3 regions of the Halomonas sp. ANAO-440 genome follow, and region 1 is predicted to be linked to each of the others. Evidence: predicted binding sites of a transcription regulator. Region 1 holds the regulator's gene; each other region holds the start of a gene.
The links. The regulator sigma-54, encoded in region 1, starts transcription at its own class of promoters, with help from an activator protein. The targets are predictions, from matches to a motif close to TGGCACNNNNNTTGCTNT.

Region 1 (4,151 bases):
GGGCGGCCCGGGAAGGTCAGAGCGGCGTCGGCGTCTGTCGTCGAATGGCTTCAATGAGCCGCTCGTGGAGCTCACGTTGGCTGTTGCTCTTGCGCAGTGCCACTCGAGTGTCGACATCGTTCATGATGCTGGCCACCTGGCTGAGTAGCGCCAGATGTGTATCGTCCGCCTCTTCCGGGACCAGCAGTACGAAGACCAGGTCGACCGGCTCTCCGTCGATGGCGTCGAAATCGATAGGCTCCGCCAGCTGGAGGAAGGCCGCGACCGGACTGTGACAGTGGGGGCTCCTGGCGTGAGGAATGGCCACCCCATTGCCGATGCCCGTGCTACCGAGGCGTTCTCTGCCGATCAGGCGGGCAAAGACTTCCTGGCTGTCGAGGCTCGGCGTGTTCTGTGCGATGAAGGTGCTGAAGAATTCCAGCACCCGTTTCTTGCTGCCACCGGGGACGCCGAACAAGGCGCGCTCCGGCGGCAGAATGGTTTCCAGTGTCATGGCAATCAGCGAATGCCGGCGCCCTGGGCGCGGGCCTGGGCTTTTTCCTTGTGTTTGACCAGTTGACGGTCGAGCTTGTCGGTCAGTGCGTCAATAGCGGCGTACATGTCGGGATCGGTGGCCTCGGCATGAAGGTCGGCGCCGGCAGCATGCAGGGTGCAGGCGGCCAGTTGACGCTCCTTCTCTACCGAAAGCGTGACCTGGACGTTGGTGATGTTGTCGTAGTGGCGCTGCACGCGGGTCAGTTTTTCGCTGACGTAGTCACGCAGGGCATCGGTCAGTTCCACATGGTGGCCGGTAATATTGACTTGCATGACAGGCTCCTTCGTCCTTCGGGTGGTGCCTCGATTGTAACCCTTTTTGAGGCCCTGCAAACCCCTCCCTTTCCGGTTTCCTGCGAAGGGTCAAGAGAGCGGGCTGGGGTCAGCGAAATCGCTTGCGCTCGCTTGAGGAGGGTATGCCCAACGCTTCCCGGTACTTGGCGACGGTTCGCCGCGCAACGCGGATGCCGTCCTCGGCCAGCAGATCGACCAGGCGACTGTCCGACAGCGGCTTGCGGGGCGGCTCGTCCTGTACCAGCTTGCGGATCCGGGCACGGATCGCGGTGCTGGAATAGGCGTCGCCTTCGCCTTCTCCGCCGCCGACATGGCTGGAGAAGAAGAACTTGAGTTCGAACACGCCGCGCGGCGTGTGGATGAATTTCTGGGTCGTTACGCGAGAGATGGTCGACTCATGCATATCCACGGCCTGGGCAATATCAGCCAGTATCAGTGGCCGCATGGCCTCCTCCCCCTGCTCGAGAAAGTCGAGCTGGCGGGCCATGATCTCGCGGCCGACCCGCAGCAGGGTGTCGTTCCGGCTGGCCAGGCTCTTCATCAGCCAGCGCGCCTCCTGAAGGTGATCCTTGAGAAACTGGTTGTCCTGGCTCTTGTCGGCGCGCCTTACCAGGGCCACGTAATCGGGCTGGATGCGCAGTCTTGGCAGGGCGTCGGCGTTGAGCTCGACACGCCAGCCGCGCTCGTCATGGCGAGCGAGCAGGTCGGGGGTGATGTAATTGCCACTCACCTCGGCGAACTCGCTGCCCGGGCGCGGGTCCAGCGAGCGAATCAGACCGATCACCTCCTCCAGGGCCTCATCGTCCAGCCCCAGGCGGCGCTTGAGCAGTCGGCGATCGTCGCTGGCCAGGGCTTCGAGGAACTGGCGGACGAGGCGCCTGGCCTGGGGGAGCAGCGGGGTGTCGTCGGGTAGTGCCGCGAGCTGCAGCATCAGGCATTCACGCAGGTCCCGGGCAAAGACACCGGTAGGTTCGAATTGCTGCAGACGCAGCAGCACCTGCTCGACCTCCCGGGTTGGCAGGCCCTCGAGGCCCTGCTGGCGAAGCCCGTCGCGAATCTCTTCCAGCGGCTGCGCCAGGTAGCCGGTGCCGTCCACGGCATCGATCAGGCTCTCGGCGATCTGGCGCTGGCGCTCGCTGAGATCGGTCATCGCGAGCTGCCAGATCAGGTGGCTGGCCAGGCTCTGCCCGGCGGCCTGGCGTTCAAAATCAGGTCCTTCGCCGCTGCCCGAGCTGGCGCCATGGTCGGGGTAGGTGTCAGACCAGTCGCTGTCGGTGGAAAGTTCAGAGGGAATTTCGCTGGCCCAATCGTCGTCTTGGACCGCTTCGGCGGTCTGTTCGCCGAAGCCGTCGTCGAGTTCCAGCATGGGGTTGGTTTCCAGCGCCTGCTGGATCTCCTGACGCAGATCGAGCGTCGAGAGCTGCAGCAGCGCAATCGCCTGCTGCAGTTGGGGCGTCATGGTCAGCTGAGTGCCGACACGGAGTTGCAAGGATGCTTTCATGGCCATGAGAATAGGGGGCTCATCTGCCGAAAAAAACCACCCTAGCCCCCAATGGTTCGACTTGCAAGTGGTTTGAGTGCAATAAGCATGCCATCCGCAATTTCCGTGCCGAATATGCATGTTTATATTGACAGCAGGCAGTTGTGTTGATTCGAGTCGCCAGGTTTAGAGACGGAAGTCCTCGCCGAGATAGACCTCACGCACCCTGCGGTTGGCGAGAATGGCATTGGCATCACCTTCCGCAATGATCTGCCCGTCTCCGACGATGTAGGCGGTATTGCAGATATCCAATGTCTCGCGCACGTTGTGGTCGGTGATCAGGACGCCGATATCACGCGCCTTGAGCTGACGGATGATGCCTTTGATTTCACCAACGGAAATAGGATCCACGCCAGCGAAAGGCTCATCGAGCAGGATGAAGGCCGGCTCGGTGGCCAGCGCCCTGGCGATCTCCACCCGTCGCCGTTCGCCGCCAGACAGGCTCATGCCGAGATTGTTGCGGATATGGGTAACATGAAAGTCTTCCAGCAGCTCTTCCAAGCGCGCATGACGGCCTCGTCGGTCCAGGTCCTTGCGCGTCTCGAGAATGGCCATGATGTTATCCGCCACCGAGAGCTTGCGAAAGATCGAGGCTTCCTGGGGAAGGTAGCCAATGCCGGCGCGGGCTCGCTCATGCATGGCCGACCCGCTCAGGTCCAGGTCGTCGATATGCACTTCACCGGCGTCGGCGCGGACCAGGCCAACGATCATGTAGAACGAAGTGGTCTTGCCGGCACCGTTGGGGCCGAGAAGGCCGACGATGCTGCCCTGCTCGATGGAGAGGCTGATGTCGTGTACCACACGGCGACGCTTGTAGCTCTTGGCCAGGTGAGTGGCTCTCAGGGTCTTCATTACCACGTCAGCGCTCCGGTTGCAGGGTCATGCGAATCCGCTGGCGCCCTTCGACACCTTCGCTCTCGGCACGAGCCTGAACCACGCGGCGATCGAGGAAGTACTCCAGATAGCCGCCATCGAAGGTATCGCCCCGCTGATGCAGCTCGGCCCTGTCGATCAGTTCGACGCGGCGCTCGGCGACATGATAGATGATGGTTCGCCCCCAGCCACGCACCACGGGTTCGTCCGGGTCGGGCTGCTGCTCGATATAGGCGCGCTCGCCGGTGGCGATGGCGCGAGTCAGTTCGCCAGCCTGGTTGCGGCGGATCTCGACCCGGTTGCCGGTCAGTTGCATGGTCCCCTGGCGAATGTCCACGTCACCGGTATAGACGGCGGTGCCGGCGGTGTCGTCGAGATCGAGCTGGTCGGCCTCGACTTCGATAGGTTGGTCGGCGTCTCGCTGCTGGGCCAGGACCGGGCCGCTTCCCCACGCCATGCCAACCAGCGCCAGGGCGATTAGCATGCGGGCGGTTGGGAACTTGAATTGCTTCATGGCGTGACATCCTCTGGTTCGATGGCTTCGGCCTGGCCCTGCTGGGCGCGCTCCGGGGGGTGGTGGCCGCGAACATTGTCGGTCAAACGTGACCGGTTGTCATGGATCCAGGCATCGAAGCGGTCGCCGCGCATGTGTTGGGGGGGCTGCTGGAGCAGTGCCGGGGTGTCGCTCCAGGCGTGCCCGACATTGGCGTCGAAGTGCAATATTTCTGTGTCGAGCTGCCAGCGTTCCTCGGGGGCGAACAGTCGGGCGTTGCCGGTCAGTGTCAGTGGATTGCCCCCGGGGCCAAGTCGCCCTTCGTCGCCGTTGGCAATCCAGCGCCTACCCTCTCGATCGATCAAGTGGGCCACCGGGGTTACCGCTCGGGTGACATCATCGTGAGGAGTATGCACC
Region 2 (4,151 bases), on a different contig from region 1:
TGTCCAGCAGGTTCTTGACCATCAGGCCGAGCTCGGTATCGCCCTCGATCAACAGCCTGCGCTGAAAGAACAGGGCATCGGGATCCTCGCGGCGCGTGGCGAGACAGAGGAACTCGCGCCAGCCGCCCCGGATGGTCGCCTCACCGGCCTCGCGGCTCAGCACCAGCCGCTGATTCTCTAGGGTCAAGGTCAGCAGAACGCCCAGGTCATCCACGTGCAGCGTGATACGCCGACCTTCCAGAGCGTCAAACTCACCCTCTTCCAGGGGCTCGGCAAAGGTGCGATTGAGCACCGGCTCGATCACGTGGCGCTTGAATGTCAGGGGCACCCGTGGGTCGATGGCGCGAATCAAGCGGGTCGGGGCGGGAGGGCGCGGCAGAAGTGACAGGGGCAACGGAAGCATTGCTACTCTCCAGTGGGGTCGAACCCGCCAGTGGGATCGAACCGATGAATCGGGCTGCGGCCATGGCGGCCGACGAACCGTCCATCCTAGGCACGATGCCGCACGTCTGCACTGATGTGTGTCAAGCTCGTGCCACTACCCTAACCGAGGGCTTGAGTACCATATATAGCTCACCGGGTGTTATCAAGCACCAGATGTAGCGTTTATTTTCAACGCTACCTCTTGCATTGCACTAACTATTTGATCCCTAAACGGCGCGCAAGTTTATGCAGATTGCTGGGATCGACTCCCAGCCGTCGCGCGGCCGTGGCCCAGTTGTCGTCGCTGACCGACAGGGCATGACGGATGACGCGTCGCTGGGTCGCGGCAACCTGAGCTTTCAACGATTCACCTGTCGCCAAGGCTTCCGGTTCGACCTGACGCCCCTGCGATACATCGACGGCCGCACCGCTAGCGAGATCGAGCCACTCCGGCACCAGGGTGATGATCTCGTCGCGTCGCGCACCCTGTCCCAGCGCCTTGATTGCCGCCCGACTGATGACATGCTCGAGTTCCCGTACGTTTCCCGGCCAGGCATAGCTGCACAGCGCCCGCTCGGCCTCCGGCGAGAGGCGCAGGCTGCGCACCCCGAGCCGCGTGCGGTTGATCTCGAGAAAGTGGCCGGCCAGCACCAGCACATCCCCTTCGCGTTCGCGCAGCGGCGGAATGGCCACCGGATAGACCGAGAGGCGATGGTAGAGATCGGCGCGAAAGTGTCCGTCACGAACCCCATCAGCCAGATGCCGATTGGTGGCGGCCAGGATACGCACATCGACCTGACGAGGCGTATCCTCTCCCAGCCGCTGCACCTCGCCATTCTGCAGTGCCCGCAGCAGCTTGGCCTGAACGCTCAGCGGCAGCTCGCCCACCTCGTCGAGAAACAGGGTGCCTTCATGGGCCGCCTCGAAGCGCCCCGCCCGGTCGCTGACGGCGCCCGAGAAGGCGCCCTTCACGTGTCCGAACAACTCGCTCTCGGCCAGCGACTCGGGCAATGCCGCGCAGTTGACCTGCACCAGTGGCTGCTGGCGCCGTGACGAGCGCTGGTGCAGGCGCCGGGCGAACAGCTCCTTGCCTACGCCGGTTTCTCCGCTGAGCAAGACCGGCAGTCCCGACTCGGCCACCACGTCGAGCTCCTGCAGCAGGCGCCGAAGCGCGGCACTATGGCCAAGAATCTCCCCACCGACGCTGGGCTCGATCGGAACCGCCCCATCGCCATGATGTGCCATGTGCAGGGCCCGAAGCTCCTGCTCCAGGCGCGTTACGCGCACCGCGGCCTCCGCAAGCAGCGCATAGCGAGCCAGTGCTGCTCGCGCCCTGGCATCGAAGGTGCCGGCCACCAGGGCATCCAGGGTCAACACGCCCCAGGGCTGGCCCTCGACGTGCAGGCTGATGCCCATGCAATCATGCACGTGCAGCGGTTCACCGGGCCGCTGCTCCACCAGGCCATCGTAGGGATCGGGCAGGGTGGAGTCGGGAGGGAAGCAGGTGGTGCTGCGACTGGACAGTATCGTCGCCAGCCGGGGATGACGGGCCACCTCGAAGCGGCGGCCCAGGGCCTCGCGCACCAGTCCATCGACTGCCACGGGGGCGAGGATTCCCTGCTGCAGTTGCAGCAGGCACACCGCGCCGCAGCGAAACTCCTCGCGAAGGGTACGTACCAGGCGCTGCAGCCGCACGGCGCTAGGAAGATCGGCGGCCATATCGGCCAGCAGGCTATCGTCCAACATGGTGAATTTTACCGTGACAGGGTTATTTATACCTTATTCTTTCAGGGTCTTTTTTACCACACAAAATACAGACCCTTGTTATTAAACGAATAATAGTCTGGCACAGGGTTTGCAACGCCAGTACAGGTAAGCAAGACCAGACACCCCCACCCTGCTTGAGGATATGCCATGAGCCTGCTCGAACAACCCGTCGGTCGCCTGGCCCTGGACCTGCCCGGTGCCACCCGGGTCTTTCATCAGAATCGCATCGATTTCTGCTGTGGCGGACGCCTGAGCCTGCAATCCGCCGCCGAGCAGGCCGGAGCCAATATCGCCGCCCTGGTCGCGGCGCTGGAAGCCCTGCCGGCCGGCAACCCGGACCAGCGCGACTGGCAATCGGCCAGCAATGATGAGCTGATTGACCACATCCTGACCCGCTATCACGATGTGCATCGCCAGCAGCTGCCGGAACTGATCCGCATGGCGCGTCGCGTGGAGCTCGTTCACGGCGAGCGTGACACCTGCCCCAACGGCCTGGCCGACCTGCTGTCGGTGATCTTCCAGGAGATGGAGAGCCACATGCAGAAGGAGGAGCAGATCCTGTTTCCGATGCTGCGAAGCGGCATGGCCGCCCAGGCCCAGGGGCCGATCGCGGTCATGCGCCAGGAACATGACGATCACGGCGAGAATCTCGACGAAGTCATGGCGCTGACCGACAACATCACCCCACCCAAGGGCGCCTGTACCACCTGGCGCGCGCTATACACCGGTCTCAACGAGTTCCGCGAAGACCTGATGCAGCACATCCATCTGGAGAACAACCTGCTGTTCGAACGTACCGCCTGAACCGCTACTGGCTCATGAAAAACGGCGCCCCGCGGGGCGCCGTTGTCATGACATAGAGCGTGTTAGACGGTACGCGAGAAGCGTCCCTCATTGGGCTTCAGATAAGCGTCGAAGGCCATGGCCACGTTGCGCATCATCAATCGCCCGGTCGGCAGCACCTCGATCGCCTCATCACGGATGTCGATCAGCTCGTCGCGCTGCATTTCGGCCAGCTCCGCCAGGGCATCGGCGAAGTAGTCGCGGAAGACGATGTCGTGCTTCGCCTCGATATCGGCGAAGTCGATCCGGCCGTGGCACATCAGGGCATTGATCACATCGCGACGCAGCCGGTCGTCGTCGTTGAGACGATAGCCGCGCATCACCGGCAGCCTTCCCGCCTCGAGCCGATGCTGATACTGGGCGGTCTCCTTGACGTTCTGGCTGTAGCTGTCGCCCACCTTGCCGATGGAGGTGATACCCAGGCCGATCATGTCGCAGTCCGCATGGGTGGAGTAGCCCTGGAAGTTACGCTGCAGGGTGCCATTCTCCCTGGCCAGGGAGAGTTCGTCCTCGGGCAGGGCGAAGTGATCCATGCCGATATAGACGTAGCCGGCCCCGGTCAGGCGCCGAATGGTCAATTCCAGCAACTCCATCTTGCGCTCCGGCGGCGGCATGTCCTCGGGGCGGATCAGCCGCTGGGCCTTGAACAGCTCCGGCAGGTGCGCATAGCTGTAGGCGGCAATGCGGTCCGGACGCAGCGCGATGATCTTGTCCAGGGTGGTGTCGAAGCTCGCCACCGTCTGCAGCGGCAGGCCGTAGATCAGGTCGACGCTGATCGATTCGAAGCCGGCATCGCGGGCCGCCTGGACCAGCGACACCACCTGCTCCTCGCTCTGCACGCGATTGACGGCCTGCTGGACATCCGGATCGAAGTCCTGGACGCCGAAGCTGAGACGATTGAAGCCCAGGTCATGGAGCTCATGGATCTGCTCCGGGGTCACCGTGCGCGGGTCCACCTCCAGGGAGAACTCGCGCTCCTCCACCGGCGCGAAGTGGAAAGCCTCGTCCAGCGACCTCATCAGCTCCCCCAGCTGGGTATTGCTCAGGTAGGTGGGTGTGCCACCGCCAAGATGCAGCTGGGTCATGCGACGTGTCTCGTCGAACAGCGCCCCCTGGGT
Region 3 (4,151 bases), on a different contig from region 1:
GAGATCCGGACTTTCGGCCAATTTCATTCGATCTGATTCGTTAAATAGCGGGCTATTCGCCTCATCAGATCGATAAACTTGTCTCGAAATCCAAATCTCTCGCGACGATCGGTCAAATCCGACAGGCTCCTTGGGGCAGGGAATTCGCGGGTTCGTCCAAATGAGCGAGTGAAAGTGGTGGGTATATGGGCTAATGGTAATACGGGAGGCATCTCCACCGGCCCCCGCATGACCCACCATGGCAAGGATGAACCGCATGAACGACAACAACACGATGGCTCGGCTGATGCCGATGATACTGGTGACCCTTGGCGCCACTGGATTGGCACAGGCCAGCACTCTGGAAGACGTGCGCGACCAGGGCCATGTGCGCTGTGGCGTCAACGCCGCCCAGCCGGGCTTCTCGGCGCTGGATGACGAGGATACCTATCGCGGGCTGGATACCGATGTCTGTCGCGCCATTGCCGCCGCGGTGCTGGGCGATGCCGAGAGCGTGCGCTTCGTGCCGCTGGATTCCGTGGAGCGCTTCACGGCAATCCAGTCGGGAGAGGTCGATGTACTGTCGCGCACCACGACCTGGACCTCGAGCCGGGACACCACGATGGGCGTCAACTTCACCGGGGTCAGCTACTACGACGGCCAGGCCTTCATGGTGGCAAGCGACCTGGGTATCAACAGCGCACTGGAGCTGGACGGAGCTGATATCTGCACCCAGAGCGGTACCACCAGCGAGCTCAACCTGGCGGACTTCTTCCGCGTCAATGACATGAGCTACAACCCCATCGTGTTCGACTCACCCGAACAGGCGATTGCCGGTTTCGAAGCGGGGCGCTGCGACGTGCTCAGCTCCGATGCCTCTCAGCTCTACTCCCAGCGCATGCAGTTGCCCGATCCCGACAGCGCCATGGTACTGGCGGACATCATCTCCAAGGAGCCACTGGGCCCGGCGGTCCGTCAGGGCGACGACCAGTGGTTCAATATCGTCAAGTGGTCGCTGTTCGCCATGATCAACGCCGAGGAGATGGGCATTACCCAGGCCAACGTCGAGGAGATGCTCGATTCCGAGGATCCCGATATCGCGCGTCTGCTGGGGCGCGATGGCAACTACGGCGAAGGCATGGGGCTCGAGGCCGACTGGGCTTATCAGATCATTAGCCAGGTGGGTAACTACGGTGAGATGTTCGACCGCACCGTCGGCGCTGGTTCCGAATTCAAGATCGCCCGCGGCCTCAATGCGCTGTGGACGGAAGGCGGTATCCAGTACGCACCGCCGGTGCGTTGAAGGCAACTGCACGATCTTTGTGCACTGGAGGGTGACCGGAGGGCTGGTTGCCCCTTGGTAGGTCAAGGCGTTGGTCGTATTCACTGCCTGGGGAGCGTTGAATAAACGGTATGCCTACAACGGTGCGTTTGTGGAATGATCCTTGCTATGGTCACTCCACATGCCTTGCGCATGGACCTTCTATCCCTAATACGAAGCGAGATATCGACATATGTTGAACAAGAAAAACAAACTGGTTCTGCTGGCCACAGCCGGCGCGATGGTGCTTGGTGCCAATTCCGTGGCACAGGCTTCTACCCTGGATGACACCAAAAACCGCGGTGCCGTTCAGTGCGGCGTGAGTGACGGCCTGCCGGGCTTCTCCGCGCCGGACGACCAGGGCGAGTGGCAGGGGCTCGACGTCGACGTCTGCCGTGCCGTGGCCGCCGCCGTCTTCGGCGACGCCGAGGCGGTGCGCTATATTTCACTGAATGCCGTCGAGCGCTTCACCGCGCTGCAGTCCGGCGAAGTGGATCTGCTCTCGCGCAACACCACCTGGACCACCACCCGCGACACCACTCTGGGCCTGAACTTCGCCGGCGTGAATTTCTACGACGGCATCGGCTTCATGGTCAATACCGACCTGGGCGTCTCCAGCTCCACTGAGCTCGACGGCGCGGCGGTCTGCGTGCAGTCCGGCACCACCACCGAGCTGAACGTAGCCGACTACTTCCGTGCCAACGGCATGACATTCGACCCCATCGTCTTCGATACCTCCGAGCAGACCGTGGGTGGCTACGAGGCCGGTCGTTGCGACGTGCTGACCTCCGATACCTCCCAGCTGGCGGCGCTGCGCATCCAGCTCTCCGACCCCGACGGCTCGGTGATCCTGCCGGAAGTCATTTCCAAGGAGCCGCTGGGCCCGGTCGTTCGCCAGGGTGACGACCAGTGGTTCAACATCGTCAAGTGGTCGCTGTTCGCCATGCTCAACGCCGAGGAAATGGGCATCACCAGCGACAACGTCGACGAAATGCTCGCCTCCGAGGATCCGGACATCGCTCGCCTGCTGGGTGAGGACGGCAACTATGGCCAGGGCATGGGCCTTGAAGCCAACTGGGCCTATAACATCATCAGCCAGGTGGGTAACTACGGCGAAAGCTACGAGCGCAATGTGGGCATGGACTCCCCGCTGCAGATCGAGCGCGGCATCAATGCCCTGTGGACCCAGGGTGGCATTCAGTACGCACCGCCGATCCGCTGATCGAACCGTCCGGGGCGTCGCTTGATGGCGCCTCGAGCCTTGTTATGCCCCGGCCCGGACATTCCGGGCCGGGGCTTGATACCTGCTTGACGGATCCAGGCGGAGAGTCTCTTCATGTCCGTTCGACCACAGGCCCATCCAGTGGGCCCAAAACCGCCTTTCTGGCGTGATCGCGCCAAGCGCGCACTGATCTTCCAGGTATTGCTGATTGCCGCAGTGGCAGCCTTCCTGCTCTATATCATCGGTAATACCCAGGCCAACCTGGCCGCTCGCGGCATCACGACCGGCTTCGGCTTTCTGTCCAATACGGCCGGCTTCGGCATCGTCCAGAGCCTGATCGACTACTCCTCCCAGAGCACCTACGGCCGTACCTTCGTGGTAGGACTGCTCAATACCCTGCTGGTATCGGCGCTGGGGGTAGTGGCGGCCACGATCATCGGCTTCACCGTGGGCATCGCCCGGCTTTCGCCCAACTGGCTGATTGCCCGCCTGGCCAACGCCTACATCGAGATATTCCGCAACATACCGCTGCTGCTGCAAATCTTCTTCTGGTACTTCGCCGTGCTGCGGACCATGCCGAGTGCCCGCGACAGCCTGTCGCTGGGCGAGGTGGTCTTCCTCAACGTGCGTGGTCTCTACCTTCCCGAGCCGCTGTTCGAATCCGGTTTCGGACTGATTCCCCTGACCCTGGGCATTGCCGTGGCGGCGAGCATCGCCCTGGTGGTGTGGAACAAGCGCCGCCACGAGACCACGGGCAAGCGCTTCCCGGCGGGCTGGATCTCGCTGGGGCTGATACTCGGCCTGCCGCTGCTGGTACTGGTCGCCACCGGCGTGCCGGTGACCTGGGATGTGCCGCAATTGACCGGCTTCAATTTCCGCGGTGGCATCACGATCATTCCCGAGTTCCTGGCCCTGTGGCTGGCCCTGTCGATCTATACCGCGTCTTTCATTGCCGAGATCGTGCGCTCGGGCATCCAGGCAATCTCCCATGGCCAGACCGAGGCCGCCCAGGCGCTCAGCCTGCCGCGCAACCTTGTGTTGCGCCTGGTAGTGGTGCCGCAGGCCATGCGGGTCATCATTCCACCGCTGACCAGCCAGTACCTCAACCTGATCAAGAACTCCTCGCTTGCCACTGCCATCGGCTATCCGGACCTGGTCTCGGTATTCGCCGGGACCACGCTCAATCAGACGGGGCAGGCGATCGAGGTCATCGCCATGACCATGGCGGTCTACCTGACCATCAGCCTGCTGGTGTCGATGTTCATGAACTGGTTCAACGCCCGCGTGGCGCTGGTGGAACGCTAGGAGAGCGCCATGACAATTCAAGAAAAGATGATCGAGGCGCGCCCCGCACCCAGGAGCACCGTTGGCCCGGTGGCCTGGCTACGTGCCAACCTCTTCAGCGGGCCGGTGAACACGGTCTTTACCCTGCTGGGGTTTTACCTGCTCTACATCCTGCTGACGCCGACGATCCAGTGGGCCTTCATCAACGCTGACTGGATCGGCACCAGCCGTGACGACTGCTCCCGGGAGGGCGCCTGCTGGGTCTTCGTCAACGCCCGTCTCGGCCAGTTCATCTACGGGCTCTATCCGGGCAGCGAGATCTGGCGGGTCAACCTGACCTTCGCC

Region 2: the regulator sigma-54 is predicted to act here: its motif matches at 2,268-2,285, upstream of ytfE (iron-sulfur cluster repair protein YtfE).
Region 3: the regulator sigma-54 is predicted to act here: its motif matches at 1,414-1,431, upstream of KZO25_RS19370 (amino acid ABC transporter substrate-binding protein).

Annotation. Positions count from the first base shown of each region.
Region 1 is NZ_JAHXBV010000002.1:187,031-191,181, forward strand. Features, by position in the region: gene ptsN (PTS IIA-like nitrogen regulatory protein PtsN) at 17-493, opposite strand; gene hpf (ribosome hibernation-promoting factor, HPF/YfiA family) at 499-807, opposite strand; gene KZO25_RS01870 (RNA polymerase factor sigma-54) at 917-2,335, opposite strand; gene lptB (LPS export ABC transporter ATP-binding protein) at 2,495-3,220, opposite strand; gene lptA (lipopolysaccharide transport periplasmic protein LptA) at 3,228-3,755, opposite strand; gene lptC (LPS export ABC transporter periplasmic protein LptC) at 3,752-4,151, opposite strand, start outside.
Region 2 is NZ_JAHXBV010000013.1:148,406-152,556, forward strand. Features, by position in the region: gene KZO25_RS11435 (SCP2 domain-containing protein) at 1-403, opposite strand, end outside; gene norR (nitric oxide reductase transcriptional regulator NorR) at 640-2,169, opposite strand; gene ytfE (iron-sulfur cluster repair protein YtfE) at 2,338-2,994, shown strand; gene hemN (oxygen-independent coproporphyrinogen III oxidase) at 3,057-4,151, opposite strand, start outside.
Region 3 is NZ_JAHXBV010000046.1:71,806-75,956, forward strand. Features, by position in the region: gene KZO25_RS19365 (amino acid ABC transporter substrate-binding protein) at 275-1,282, shown strand; gene KZO25_RS19370 (amino acid ABC transporter substrate-binding protein) at 1,494-2,522, shown strand; gene KZO25_RS19375 (amino acid ABC transporter permease) at 2,637-3,827, shown strand; gene KZO25_RS19380 (amino acid ABC transporter permease) at 3,837-4,151, shown strand, end outside.